Regions from separate parts of the Pelomonas nitida genome, predicted to be linked through region 2. Evidence: predicted binding sites of a transcription regulator. Region 2 holds the regulator's gene; each other region holds the start of a gene.

Region 1 (4,402 bases), on a different contig from region 2:
ACGGTGAACCTGACCTACGCCGATATCATCGTGACGGCCGGCAAGGGCATGAAGAACGCCGACAACTGCCGCCTCGTGTGGGAGCTGGCGCGCGTGCTTGGCGCCGAGGTGGGCGCCACCCGCGCGGTGACGCAGGCCGGCTGGCTGGAGGCCGAACGCCAGGTGGGCCAGACGGGCAAGACCGTGCGGCCGAAGCTCTACATCGCCGCCGGCGTGTCCGGCGCCATCCAGCACCGCGTGGGCATGGAGGCCAGCGACATCATCGTCGCCATCAACACCGACCCGAACGCCCCCATCTTCGACTTCGCGCACCACGGCATCGTTGGCAACGCGATGCAGGTGCTGCCGGTGCTGACGCAGGCCTTCCGCACCCACCTGGACAAGCGCATCCGCCGCGCCGCTTGACATGAGTGCGCGCCACGCCCACGCCGGGCCCGCAACGGCCCCTCACTTTCCTCGATCGGAGCATCAGTCATGAGCCAAGAAAAGTTCGACGCCATCGTCGTCGGCGCCGGCCCCTCCGGCAACGCGGCGGCCTACACGATGGCCAAGGCGGGGTTGAAGGTGCTGCAGATCGAGCGCGGCGAGTACCCCGGCAGCAAGAATGTGCAAGGCGCCATCCTGTACTCCGACGCGCTCGAGAAGATCATTCCCGACTTCCGCGACGACGCGCCGCTGGAGCGCCACATCATCGAGCAGCGCATGTGGATGCTCGACGACAACAGCTTCGTCGGCAGCCACTACCGCAGCGACGACTACAACAAGCCGCCCTACAACCGCTACACCATCATCCGGGCGCAGTTCGACAAGTGGTTCTCCAGCAAGGTGCGCGAGGCCGGCGTGCTGCTGATCTGCGAGACCACGGTGGAGGAGTTGCTGCTCGACGGCGAGCGTGTGGCTGGCGTGCGCTGCGACCGCATGGGCGGCGAGGTCTACGCCGATGTCGTCGTCCTGGCCGACGGCGTGAACTCCACGCTCGCCCGCAAGGCGGGCTTTCACGGCGAGCTGTCGCCCAAGAGCGTGGCACTGGCCGTCAAGGAGATCCTGTTCCTGCCGGAGGAAACCATCCAGGCGCGTTTCAACATCAAGGAGGAGGAAGGCGTCGTCATCGAGATGATGGGCTCGGTCACCGAAGGCATGGTGGGCACGGGCTTCCTCTACACGAACAAGGATTCGCTGACGATCGGCGTCGGCTGCATGCTGGCCGACTTCAAGACCAACCCCAACCGCACCACGCCTTACGCGCTGCTCGAAAAGCTCAAGCAGCACCCCGCCATCGCGCCGCTGATCGAAGGCGGCGAGATGAAGGAGTACTGCGCCCACCTTATCCCCGAAGGCGGCTTCAACGCCGTGCCGCGCATCTACGGCGACGGCTGGATGATCGTCGGCGACTCCGGCGGCTTCGTGAATGCCGCGCACCGCGAGGGCTCCAACCTGGCGATGACCACCGGTCGCCTGGCGGCCGAGACCGTCATCGCCGCGAAGGCCGCCGACAGGCCCCTGACCGCACGCACGCTCAAGGCCTACAAGGACGCGCTGGACGAGAGCTTCGTCATGAAGGATTTGAAGAAATACCGGCGGCTGCCGGAGATCCTCGAATCCAGCCCGCAGTTCTTCACCACCTACCCTGCCCTGCTCAACCGTGCCGCCAAGACGATGTTCACGGTCGATGGCATCGACAAGATGACCAAGCAGCGCGAAGTCATGGGCAGCTTCAAGACGGCCCGCCGGCTCACCGGCCTGGTGGGCGATGCATTCAAGCTCTGGAGAGGTACGCGATGAACGCCGTCACCGTCAACGTGGAAGAAAAGCTCTTCCAGAACCGCTACAAGGTCGACCATGGCCGCCCGCACATCCAGATCAAGGATGCGGACATCTGCACCAACGCCTGTCAGACGCAGCAGTGCACCTTCATCTGCCCGGCCGCCTGCTACAAGGCCGAAGGCAATGGACGCGTCACGCTGATCACCGACGGCTGCCTGGAGTGCGGCAGCTGCCGGGTCATCTGCACGGAGCACACGAACGTCGCGTGGGAATACCCGCGCGGCGGGCACGGCATCCTGTTCAAGTTCGGCTGAAGGGGACCACATGCTGAACTTCACACTGAGCAGCCGCGCCTACATTGCCGTGGCCGCCATGGTCAGCCTGGAGCGCTGCGCCCAGGAAAGCCCGCTGGCCCTGCCGCAGCTGTGCGCGCATCTGGACATCTCGCTGTCCAGCGTCGAGCAGGTCTTCGGCCCGCTGCGTCGCGGCGGGCTGGTGCAGTCGCTGCGCGGGCCCGGCGGCGGCTATCAGCTCGCGCGGGCCGCGCGCGACATCAGCATCGCCGACATCGTGGCCGCCGTCGACAAGGCGCCCAAGGCAGGCACCAGCACGAGCAAGCTGCAAGGCAGCTGGCCGCTGCTGAGCCGCGCAATGACGCGCTGCCTGGCGGCGGTGTCGCTGCAAGATCTCGTCAACGACGAGCCCGAAGCGCACCAGGCCGATCCCTGCGATGAAGCAGGCCACGCACTGCGGCGGGGCATCTCGACCCGACCTGTGCTGGAGCCCGTCCGCATCCCCACGCACGCTAACAGTGTGTTTGCACTGGCTGCGGCGCTGATTGATGCGGATTGACGTTCAGTGAGGGAGAAAACACGCCGATTCCTGATCCTCGTCAAATGATGAGTGCGGCACCGCGCCCGGGCGCGATGGCGGGTGCCAGCAGGCGGGTTTCTTGCATGTATCTGCAGGTCAGCGGGCGTGCCCCGGAATGGCGCGGCCGTGATCCTGCATTGACACCCGCGAGGAGGTGGTTATGGTTCCCGCGCTGGCGCCCGAGCGATCCCACGTCGAGCTGATCACGATCTACGAGATCTGCCGCATCCTGGGCGCATCCCTCGATCTGCAGCGGAGCTTCCGCGAAGCCCTGAACGTCCTGGCCGTCCACCTGCAGCTCGAGCGCGCCATGATCGTGCTGGCGGACGAGCTCCAGGACGGAGAGAGCACCGAGCCACAGCAGCTGCGCGTGCACAGCGCAGCGGGCCTGAGCCACGAGCAGGTCGGGCGTGGCGTGTGGTCGCCGGGGGACGGCATCATCGGCCGCGTGTTTCAGTCGGGCGTGCCGGCGACGGTGCCCAACATCACCGAGTCGACCGAATTCGTCGACCGCACCGGCGCCTTCGGTGGCCAGGACGGGCGGCGCCTGTGCTTCCTGGCCGTGCCGCTGCTCAACGACCACATGGTGGTGGGCGTGCTGGCCGCGCAGCGCGAGGTGGCCGGCCAGACGCGGCTCAGCGACGACCAGCGGGTGCTGCGCATGGTGGCCACGTTGCTGGCGCAGGCCTGCGTGCTGGCGCGCGCGGTCACGGCCGAGCATCAGCGACTGCAGCTGGAGACGACAAGGCTGAAAAAGGCCCTGACACCCGAGCCCCGGGGCCGCTATACGCTGGACAGTGTCGTCGGCAACTCGGCGGAGATGCAGCGCGTGTTTGCCGAGGTACACCAGGCCGCCCCCACCCGCGCCACCGTGCTGCTGCGCGGCGAGAGCGGCACCGGCAAGGAAGCCATCGCCCGCGCCATCCACTTTCACTCCACGCGCCGCGACGGCCCATTCATCAAGGTCAACTGCGCGGCACTCACCGAGAGCCTGCTGGAGAGCGAGCTCTTCGGCCATGAGCGCGGCGCCTTCACCGGCGCCGCCGCCGACCGCAAGGGCCGCTTCGAGCAGGCCCATGGCGGCTCGCTGTTCCTCGACGAAGTGGGCGACATCAGCGCTGCCTTCCAGGCCAAGCTGTTGCGCGTGCTGCAGGAGCGCGAGTTCGAGCGGGTCGGCGGCAACCGCACGATCAAGGTGGACGTGCGGCTGATCTGCGCCACCAACCGCGACCTGGAGCGCATGGTGCAGCGAGGCGAGTACCGGGCCGACCTGTACTACCGCATCAACGTCGTCAGCATCTTCCTGCCGCCACTGCGCGAACGTCGCAGCGACGTGCCGCCGCTGGTGGCGCATTTCCTCGACCGCTACAACAAGGAAAACCGCCGCAAGCTGAAGATCTCGGCCGACGCGATGGATGTGCTGACGCACTGCTACTGGCCCGGCAACGTGCGTGAGCTGGAGAACTGCATCGAGCGCACCGCGACCATGGTCGAGGGCGACCTGATCCGCGCCATCGCCTTTCCGTGCCGGCAAAACCGCTGCCTCACGCAGACGCTGCACCACCTGGACAAGGCCGACGCGGTGGCCCCGGTGAACATCGTCCGCATCCCCATCAAGGAATCGCCCCGGCCGGCCTCGCCCACCAGGCCGGCGCTGCCGGCCCCTGCCAGCGGCGATGACGACGCAAGCGTCGAAACCTATGGTGACGGCAGCGGCGACACCGACGACGAATTCGATACTGAGGCCGACGGCGTCGTGCGCATC
Region 2 (4,402 bases):
CCGACCGGCGTTGTCAGCGGCCCCTTGATCGAGACCACATGGTCCTTCACGGCCTGCAGCGTCTCGGGCGGCATCCACACGCCGGGGCCGTAGACGCGCGTGCTCTTCTCGCCGGCATAGATCTCCATCCAGTGGATCTTGCGGGCATTGCCATAGCAGCGCGCCACGGCCGCATCCACGACCCGCAGCATGACCGGCGTGACGTCCACGCCGATGCCATCCCCTTCGATGAACGGGATGATGGGGTGGTCCGGCACATTCAACGAGAAGTCGGCGTTGACGGTGATCTTGCGGCCGCCTTCCGGCGCCGTGATGTGTTGGGGCATGAGGGAGCGGCTCCGCAGCTGACGAAGGGGAGAACGAACCCGGCGAGTTTAGGCGTCAGCAGGCCAGCAGGATGCGTTCCCACACGCCGTGACCCAGGCCCCACGCCGCGCCGATGGCAAGCGCCAGACCGGCCAGTCGCAGCGCCAGCACCTCGCCACGTTCACCGCGCCGCAGCAGGCGCGCACGCCACAGCGGCGCGATGACCAGGCCCGGCGTGCTCGCCAGCGCGAAGCCCGCCATCGCCGCCGCACCGCCGGGCACCGAGCCCGACAGCCCCGCCAGCAGCAGCGCCGCATGCAGCAGCCCGCAAGGCATGACGACCCAGGCCAGGCCGGTGGCGAACGCATGGCGCGGCTTGGGCCGCCAGTTCACGGCGCCCAGCCAGGCCGGCACGCGGCCGCGGGCCAGCAGCGTCAGCCCGAGCAGCAGCAGGGCCGCCTGCAGCAGCGCCCAGGCCGGCTGCAGCAGCGCGACGCTCTGCGACGCCCGCGCCAGCGCTTCGGCGGACGCGGCCGCCACGGCGCCGCCCGCGCCATAGCCCAGCACGCGGCCGGCCAGCAGCTTGGCGGGACGCGGCCCTGCCGCCAGCGCGCAGGGCGCACTGCACATGGCCGCGCAATGCGGCGTGCCGGCCAGCCCCATCAGCGTGGCCGATGCGATCAGCGCGACATCAAATGCCATCGGCGGCCCCGGTCACGATCGGCGTCAGATGATCTTGGAGAAACGCTCGCGGCTGGCATCAGCCTGCAGGTAGCGATCGAACACCAGCGCGACGGCACGAACGAAATACCAGCCCAGCGGCGTGACCTGGATCGCATCCGGCTCCAGCTCGACCAGCCCCTGGTCGACCAGCAGCTTCAGCCGCGCCAGCTCCGGCCCGAAATAGCTCGGCACATCGACGAGGTAGGACGCCGCGATGGACTCGTACTCCACCCGCCCCTGGCACATCAGCGCCATGATGACGGCACGGCGCACGAGGTCGTCGCGCGTCAGCGCCAGGCCGCGCTGCACGGGCAGCTGGCGCTGGCGCAGCGCGTCCTCGTATTCATCCATCGTCTTGGCGTTCTGCGCGTAGGTGGCGCCCACGCGGCTGATCGCCGACACGCCCAGCCCGACCAGATCGCAGTCCGGCTGCGTGGAATAGCCCTGGAAGCCACGGTGCAGCAGGCCCTGGCGCTTGGCCACGGCCAGCGGGTCGTCGGGCAGCGCGAAGTGGTCCATGCCGATATAGGCATAGCCCTCGCCCAGCAGCGAGCTGATCGCGCCCGACAGCATGGTGAGCTTGTCGCCGGCCGGCGGCAGCAGCTCGGCCACGATGCGCCGCTGCGGCTTGAAGCGCTGCGGCAGGTGCGCGTAGGCATACATCGCAATGCGGTCGGGCCGCAACTCGGCCACCTGCGCGATCGTGCGGGCGAAGCTCTCGGGCGTCTGCAGCGGCAGGCCATAGATCAGGTCGACGTTGGTGGACGAGAAGCCCAGTTCACGCGCGTCCTTCATCAGCGCGGCCACCTGCTCGATCGGCTGCACGCGGTGCACTGCCTTCTGCACGGCGGCGTCGAAATCCTGCACGCCGAAGGACAGGCGGTTGAATCCCAGCACGCGCAGGTGGGCCAGCCGTTGCCGGTCGACGGTGCGCGGGTCCACCTCGATGGACACCTCGGCGCCGGGCAGCAACTTGAAGCGGCGGCGCAGACCGTCCATCAAGCCGCTCAGCTCGTCGTCGGACAGGAAGGTCGGCGAGCCGCCTCCCAGGTGCAGCTGCGACACCGGCGCCATACCGCCGGATTCAGCGCCCAGCGCTTCGGCGACGAGATCCATCTCCACCTCCAGCGCCGCCAGATACGGCGCGGCGCGCTCGTGATGCTTGGTGATGATCTTGTTGCAGGCGCAGTAGTAACAGAGCTGCTCGCAGAACGGGATGTGCACGTACACCGACAACGGCTGGGCCGTGCCGCGCTGGTGCAGCGCCTGCAAGTGCTGGGTGCCCTGGTGCGCTTCGACGAAGCGGTCGGCGGTCGGGTACGAGGTGTAGCGCGGCCCGGCCACGTCGTGGCGACGCAGCAGGTCGGCAAGCTCGAGCTCGTGGGGGCGTTCGGTTACAGCAGTCATGACCGGCACTTTGCCCAGCCCCACGCGGACCGGCCTTGATCGGCATCAAGCCCGCTGCGCGCCGCCCGGCCAAGAATGCAAACCAGTTGATCCAACCCAAAAAACGCCATGCCGACGACCTTGCCGACCGTCTCCCGCATGTCGCGCTCCCCAGACATGCCGACGCCCACTTCCGACGCCATCGAGCCGCTCAAGGTCGCCTGTGCCAGCTGCAACCTGCGTGAACTCTGCCTGCCCGTGGGCCTGAACGCCAGCGAGCTCAGCAAGCTCGACGACCTCGTCACCAAGCGGCGCTCCGTGTCGCGCGGTGACCACCTGTTCCGCAACGGCGAGCGCTTCGAGTCGCTCTACGCCGTGCGCACCGGCTTCTTCAAGACCTGCGTCAACAGCGAAGACGGCCGCGACCAGGTCACCGGTTTCCAGATGGCGGGCGAACTGCTCGGCCTGGACGGCATCAGCAGCGACCACCACCACTGCGACGCCGTCGCGCTGGAAGACTCGTCGGTCTGCGTCATCCAATACGCCCAGCTGGAGGAGTTGTCGCGCGAGTTCACCGTGCTGCAGCACTCCTTCCACAAGATCATGAGCCGCGAGATCGTGCGCGACCATGGCGTGATGCTGCTGCTGGGCAATATGCGCGCCGAGGAACGGCTCGCTGCCTTCCTGCTGAACCTGACGCAACGTCTGCAGGCCCGCGGCTTCTCCGCGTCCAGCCTCGTGCTGCGCATGACGCGCGAGGAAATCGGCAGCTACCTGGGCCTCAAGCTGGAGACGGTCAGCCGCACCTTCTCCAAATTCCAGGAAGACGGCCTCATGGAAGTCAAGCAGCGCCAGTTGCGCATCCTCGACCAGGCCGGCCTGCAGGCGCTGGTGAACAACAGCCGGTGCTGACCGGAAGCCCCTCGCCCAGTCGCGCCGCGCTGAACGCGGGCGCCTCTGGTCGGTCCCCCGAGGGGACGGCGATGCTTGCGGCATCGAGCCGCAAGCACATCGCCTGAGCGGGCCGGCTTGGGGCGACCCGGCGCTCGGCCCGAAGACAAAAAAAAGGCCCCGCGGGGGCACGCGGGGCCGGGGAGATCAGGGACGGTGGGGATCAGCCGACCTTGATCTCGTTGCGCACTTCCTTCACGCCGGGCACGGCTTGCACGAGCTTGATGGCCTTTTGAGCCAGCTCGGCGCTGGGCGCCATGCCCTTCACGACCACGACGCCGGCAGCTGCGCTGCTGACGGTCAGCGGCAGGGCCTGCAGGTCCTTGTCCTGCTGCAGCGCCGCAGCGGCCTGGCTGGCGATGGCCGCATCGCCGGGCTGCGCCTGAGCGACCTGGTCTGCCGGCGCAGGAGCGGTGGCCGGCGCCATGTCGGCGGCGAAGGAAGCGCTAACGGCCGTGGCCGTCAGGGCGGCGGACAGCAGACGGACCAAGGTGGATGCTTGTTGCATGCAGATCTCCTGAGGATGCTGAGTCAAAGAAACGCGATGCCCGGGGGCACCACGACCTCCTCAGCGCAAAGGCTGTGCCAGGTCTTGATTTCCTTTTGAAATCAGCCACTTGCCCGTCGTCGGCGGCCGATCCGGTGATGCCGGCACCCGCCGCAGCAGCGGTTCTGTCGCCAGGCGGCGACAGCTCTGGCGACAGCGCCGCTAAGTGCTTGATTCGTCGGACCGCTTCGTGTCGCTGAAATCCGACGCGGTCGCCAGGGGATCGGTGCGGTAGCGCTGCGGGTCCAGCCCGTGCTTTTGCATGAGGCGGTAGAACTCGGTGCGGTTGCGGTCGGCCAGCCGGGCCGCCTCCGCGACATGCCCCGAGGTCAGCGTGAGCAACTGGTTCAGGTAGTCGCGCTCGAAGCGCTGCTTGGCATGCTGGTAGCTGAGCACGTCGGCCGCAGGCATCTGCAGCGCGCGCTGCACCTGGGCCAACGGCACCAGCGTGCCGGTCGCCAGCACGCACACCTGCTCGACGACGTTGTA
Region 3 (4,402 bases), on a different contig from region 2:
CAGCCAGACGAGGTAGGACAGGATCGTGATGACGACCGTGGCGTAGACCATGGACGCATAGCCAAACAGCTTCTTGCGGCTGAACGTGGACACGACTTCCGAGAAGATGCCGAAGATCGGCAGCACCAGGATGTAGACCTCAGGGTGGCCCCAGATCCAGATCAGGTTCACGTACAGCATGGCGTTGCCGCCGAGGTCGTTCGTGAAGAAGTTGGTGCCGAGGTAGCGGTCGGCGGTCAGCAGCGCCAGCGTGGCGGCCAGCACCGGGAAGGTGGCGACGATCAGCACGTTGGTGCACAGCGACGTCCACGTGAAGACGGGCATCTTCATCAACGTCATGCCGGGCGCGCGCATCTTGATGATGGTCGCGATCAGGTTGATGCCTGACAACGTCGTCCCGACACCGGCGATCTGCAATGACCACAAGTAGTAGTCGACGCCCACGTCGGGGCTGGCCATCAGGCCGGACAGCGGCGGATAGGCCAGCCAGCCGGTCTTGGCGAATTCGCCGATGAACAGCGACAGCATCACGAGCACCGCGCCGCCGGCCGTCATCCAGAAGCTGAAGTTGTTCAGGAACGGGAAGGCGACGTCACGGGCACCGATCTGCAGCGGCACGACGTAGTTCATGAAGCCCGTCACGAATGGCATCGCGACGAAGAAGATCATGATGACGCCGTGGGCCGTGAAGACCTGGTCGTAGTGGTGCGGCGGCAGGAAGCCGGCGCTGTCACCGAAGGCCATCGCCTGGTGCGCACGCATCATCAGCGCGTCGGCAAAGCCGCGCAGCAGCATCACCACGCCGAGCAGCATGTACATGATGCCGATCTTCTTGTGGTCGATGCTGGTGAGCCAGTCACGCCACAGGTAGCCCCAGAGGCGGAACTTGGTGATCAGCGCCAGCACCAGCGCGCCACCCAGCGCGACGGCGATGAACGTGGCGACGAGGATGGGCTCGTGCAGGGGCAGCGCATCCCAGCCGAGGCGGCCGAGGATGGGGTGGAGCTGATCGGCAGCCTGGTGCTGCGCAACGATGGGATTGGACATGGGTCGGACTCAGTTCTTCTGCGCAGCGGTCTCGGCGGAGGTGCCGGCCTGCGCCAGGCCCAGCGGATTGGTCGGCGTGCAAAGCGCTGCCACGACGGTGCGCTCGCGAGCGGCGCCGTCGGCGTCACGCCAGGCGCTGCGCATCGTGCCCGCCACGCCACCCTTGCCGGCGCCGCCAGCGGCGTCGATGGCCATCATCTGGCTGGAGCACATCTTCTTGCCGTCGACGCAGCGGTCGACGATGGCGCCCCACAGACCCGGCTCCACACTGGCGAAGCGCTGGATGGGGTCCTTGGTGCTGGGCTGCTCGAGCTTGAGGTAGTCGGCACGCGTCAGCGTGTTGCCGCCAGCCTTGTTGCTTTCCACCCATTGCGCGAACTGCTCGTCGCTCAGGCCGTGGAACTTGAAGCGCATGTCGGAGAAGCCGGCGCCGCTGTACTGCGCGGACATGCCGTCGTAGATGCCCGCCTTGTTGATGACCGCGTGCAGTTGCGTCTGCATGCCGGGCATCGCGTAGATCATGCCAGCCAAGGCCGGCACGTAGAACGTGTTCATGACCGACGTCGACGTGAAGTGGAAGTGGATCGGACGATCCACCGGCGCCGCCAGTTCGTTGACCAGTGCCACGCCCTGCTCGGGATAGATGAACAGCCACTTCCAGTCCATCGCGACCGCGTAGACCTGCAGCGGCTTCACGTCGGCGGCGAGCGGCTTGTCTTCGGAGATGCGATCCAGCGGGCGGAACGGGTCCAGCTTGTGCGTGCTGATCCAGGTGATCGCGCCCAGCGCGATGATGATCAGCAGCGGTGCGCCCCAGATGACCAGCTCCAAGCGCGTGGAGTGATCCCAGTCGGGCGCGTAAGTGGCTTCCGTGTTGGACTGCCGGTATCGGTACGCGAAGAACAGCGTCAGCGCGATCACCGGAACGATGATCAGCAACATCAGCAACGTCGACGTGACGATGAGGTTGGCCTGCTGCTGGGCGATGTCGCCATGCGGCTTCATCACGATCCCGTTGCAGCCACACAAAGCGACGCTGGCTGACACAGCCAGGACGCGAGAGAGGAGAGACTTGTTGAGGTACATCCGGTCTAACGCGCGAGGGTTAACGATCTTGCACGTGGGGCTGGAATGTAAGTTGATTGAGCCAAATCAACGAGTGGACATTTTGTCCCAGGCAACGACGGAGACAAGACCATCATGACCTCCAGCAGTACGCTCAAGACACCTCAGTCCGGCCCTCTGAACAGCCAAACCGACGAGGAACTGGCTCCCGGCGACATCGCCGTGGGCGTGATCATCGGCCGTGCGTCGGAATATTTCGACTTTTTTGTTTTCGGCATCGCGTCGGTGCTCGTCTTCCCGCACGTGTTCTTCCCGTTCGCGGAAGACCGCTTGACCGGCACGATCTATGCTTTCCTCGTGTTTGCGCTGGCCTTCGTCGTGCGCCCGGTCGGCACGCTGATCGGCATGGAGATCCAGCGCCGCTTCGGTCGCTCGGCCAAGCTGACGAGTGCGTTGTTCCTGCTGGGTTGCTCCACCGTTGGCATGGGCTTGCTGCCCACCTACGGGGAAGCCGGCCAGACGGCCATCGTGCTGCTCGCGCTGTGCCGCATCGGCCAGGGCCTGGCGCTCGGTGGCTCCTGGGACGGCCTGCCCTCGCTGCTGGCCTTGAACGCCCCGCCTGACCGGCGCGGCTGGTACGCCATGCTGGGCCAACTGGGCGCGCCCCTTGGGTTTTTCGTCGCGTCCAGCGTGTTCCTGTACGTGATGGGCAGCCTGGACCCGCGTGACTTCCTGACCTGGGGCTGGCGCTTCCCGTTCTTCACCGCCTTCGCGATCAACGTGGTGGCGCTGTTCGCCCGGCTGCGCCTGGTCGTCACGCACGAATACGAGAAGCGCATGGAAGAGCACGAGCTCGATCCCGCCCACCTCGGTGAGCTGCTGCCTGCGCAAGGCCACCACATCGTCATCGGCGCCTTCGCGGCGCTGGCCAGCTACGCCCTCTTCCACCTCGTGAGCGTCTTTCCGCTGTCGTGGATTGCGCTGTTCTCCGCGCAGAGCGTTGGTGATTTCATGAAGATGGAGTTGCTGGGCGCCGCCTTCGCCGCCGCGGCGATGCCAATGTCCGGCCTGATCGCCGACAAGATCGGCCGTCGCAGCTTCCTGGGCACGCTGGCCATCGCGATCGGCGTGTTCGCCCTGTTCGCCCCGTTGATGCTGGGCGGCGGCAAGCCCGGGCAGGCGGCCTTCATCCTGATCGGCTTCGTGCTGCTGGGCCTGTCCTACGGCCAGTCGGCCGGCTCGGTCACGTCCAACTTCCTACCGCACTTCCGCTACACCGGTGCGGCGCTTACGGCGGACATGGCCTGGCTGCTCGGCGCGGCGTTCGCGCCGGTGGTGGCGCTGTACCTGTCGTCCCGCTTCGGGCTGGTGTCGCTCAGCGTCTACCTGCTGTCGGGCGTGGTGTGCACGCTGGTTGCGCTGCGCGTGAACAAGCGGCTGCGCACCGCCGCCGTCGTGCAAGACTGATCGCCTAGCCGAATTCGATCGGAGGCCGCAAGGCCCGCAGCCTTGGTTGTGGGCGGCAACGCAACGGCTCGGACACACCGGCGCCGTTCGGGCCGCGGCCCTCTGTCCCGCTCGACAACGCCAGGTTTAGGATGGCTTCGCGGCACGACGAGACCGGTCAGGGCCTCTCGCCCCCAAGCCGGCCGTCCCACGATGCCGCCATTGGAAGGGGGCATGGTCATGAAGTCTTCAGCACCCACATTGCTGCTGGTGGACGACGACGCGACGTCGCTGCGCGTGCTCAGTCGCATGCTGTCGGCCTACCCGGATCAACGGCTGGCGACATCGGGCGAGCAGGCCCTGCAACTGGCCCGAAGCTGCCACCCCGACCTGATGCTCATCGACATGCAGATGCCAGGCATGTCGGGCGTGCAGTTGTGCGCCCAGTTGAAGGGCGACCCGCAGCTGGCCCGGGTGCCGGTGCTGTTCGTGACCAGTGACGACACCGAAGAGACCCGGCTTGAGGCCTTGCAGCTCGGCGCGGCGGGCTACCTGACCAAGCCCGTGCAGGCCGAGCAGCTGCAAGCCCGCGTGGCGGCGATGCTGCGCGATTCAGCGTTGCTGGAGCAGGCCAAGACCGCCGTGGCTGCCAGCGGTGAAGACGCCCTGCCGCCGCACAGCGGCCCCTCGCGCCTGCTCGTCGTCGACGATGACGTCGGCGCGCTGGAGCTGCTGCGCCACACGCTGCGTGGCATCGGCGAGGTGCGTGCGGTGCAGAACGGCGAGACGGCGCTGAGCATCCTCGACGCCTGGCAGCCCGATCTGGTGCTGGTGGACGCGCGCA

Evidence for each region. Region 2 encodes FNR, which switches genes on or off when oxygen is low (the NO sensors DNR and NnrR bind a similar motif). Its sites were predicted from a motif close to TTGATNNNNATCAA; they were not measured.
Region 1: a site for FNR is predicted at 2,647-2,660, ahead of nifA (nif-specific transcriptional activator NifA). Genes of this name have one in related genera too.
Region 3: a site for FNR is predicted at 2,190-2,203, ahead of cyoA (ubiquinol oxidase subunit II). Genes of this name have one in related genera too.

Annotation. Positions count from the first base shown of each region.
Region 1 is NZ_JBIGIA010000002.1:52,885-57,286, reverse strand. It holds gene ACG00X_RS02865 (electron transfer flavoprotein subunit alpha/FixB family protein) at 1-405, shown strand, start outside; gene ACG00X_RS02860 (FAD-dependent oxidoreductase) at 475-1,782, shown strand; gene ACG00X_RS02855 (ferredoxin family protein) at 1,779-2,078, shown strand; gene ACG00X_RS02850 (RrF2 family transcriptional regulator) at 2,089-2,616, shown strand; gene nifA (nif-specific transcriptional activator NifA) at 2,798-4,402, shown strand, end outside.
Region 2 is NZ_JBIGIA010000003.1:78,682-83,083, forward strand. It holds gene icd (NADP-dependent isocitrate dehydrogenase) at 1-326, opposite strand, end outside; gene ACG00X_RS04825 (urease accessory protein UreH domain-containing protein) at 382-1,008, opposite strand; gene hemN (oxygen-independent coproporphyrinogen III oxidase) at 1,033-2,436, opposite strand; gene fnr (fumarate/nitrate reduction transcriptional regulator Fnr) at 2,593-3,327, shown strand; gene ACG00X_RS04840 (BON domain-containing protein) at 3,530-3,874, opposite strand; gene ACG00X_RS04845 (sigma 54-interacting transcriptional regulator) at 4,076-4,402, opposite strand, start outside.
Region 3 is NZ_JBIGIA010000002.1:158,665-163,066, forward strand. It holds gene cyoB (cytochrome o ubiquinol oxidase subunit I) at 1-1,047, opposite strand, end outside; gene cyoA (ubiquinol oxidase subunit II) at 1,057-2,052, opposite strand; gene ACG00X_RS03260 (MFS transporter) at 2,248-3,579, shown strand; gene ACG00X_RS03265 (response regulator) at 3,799-4,402, shown strand, end outside.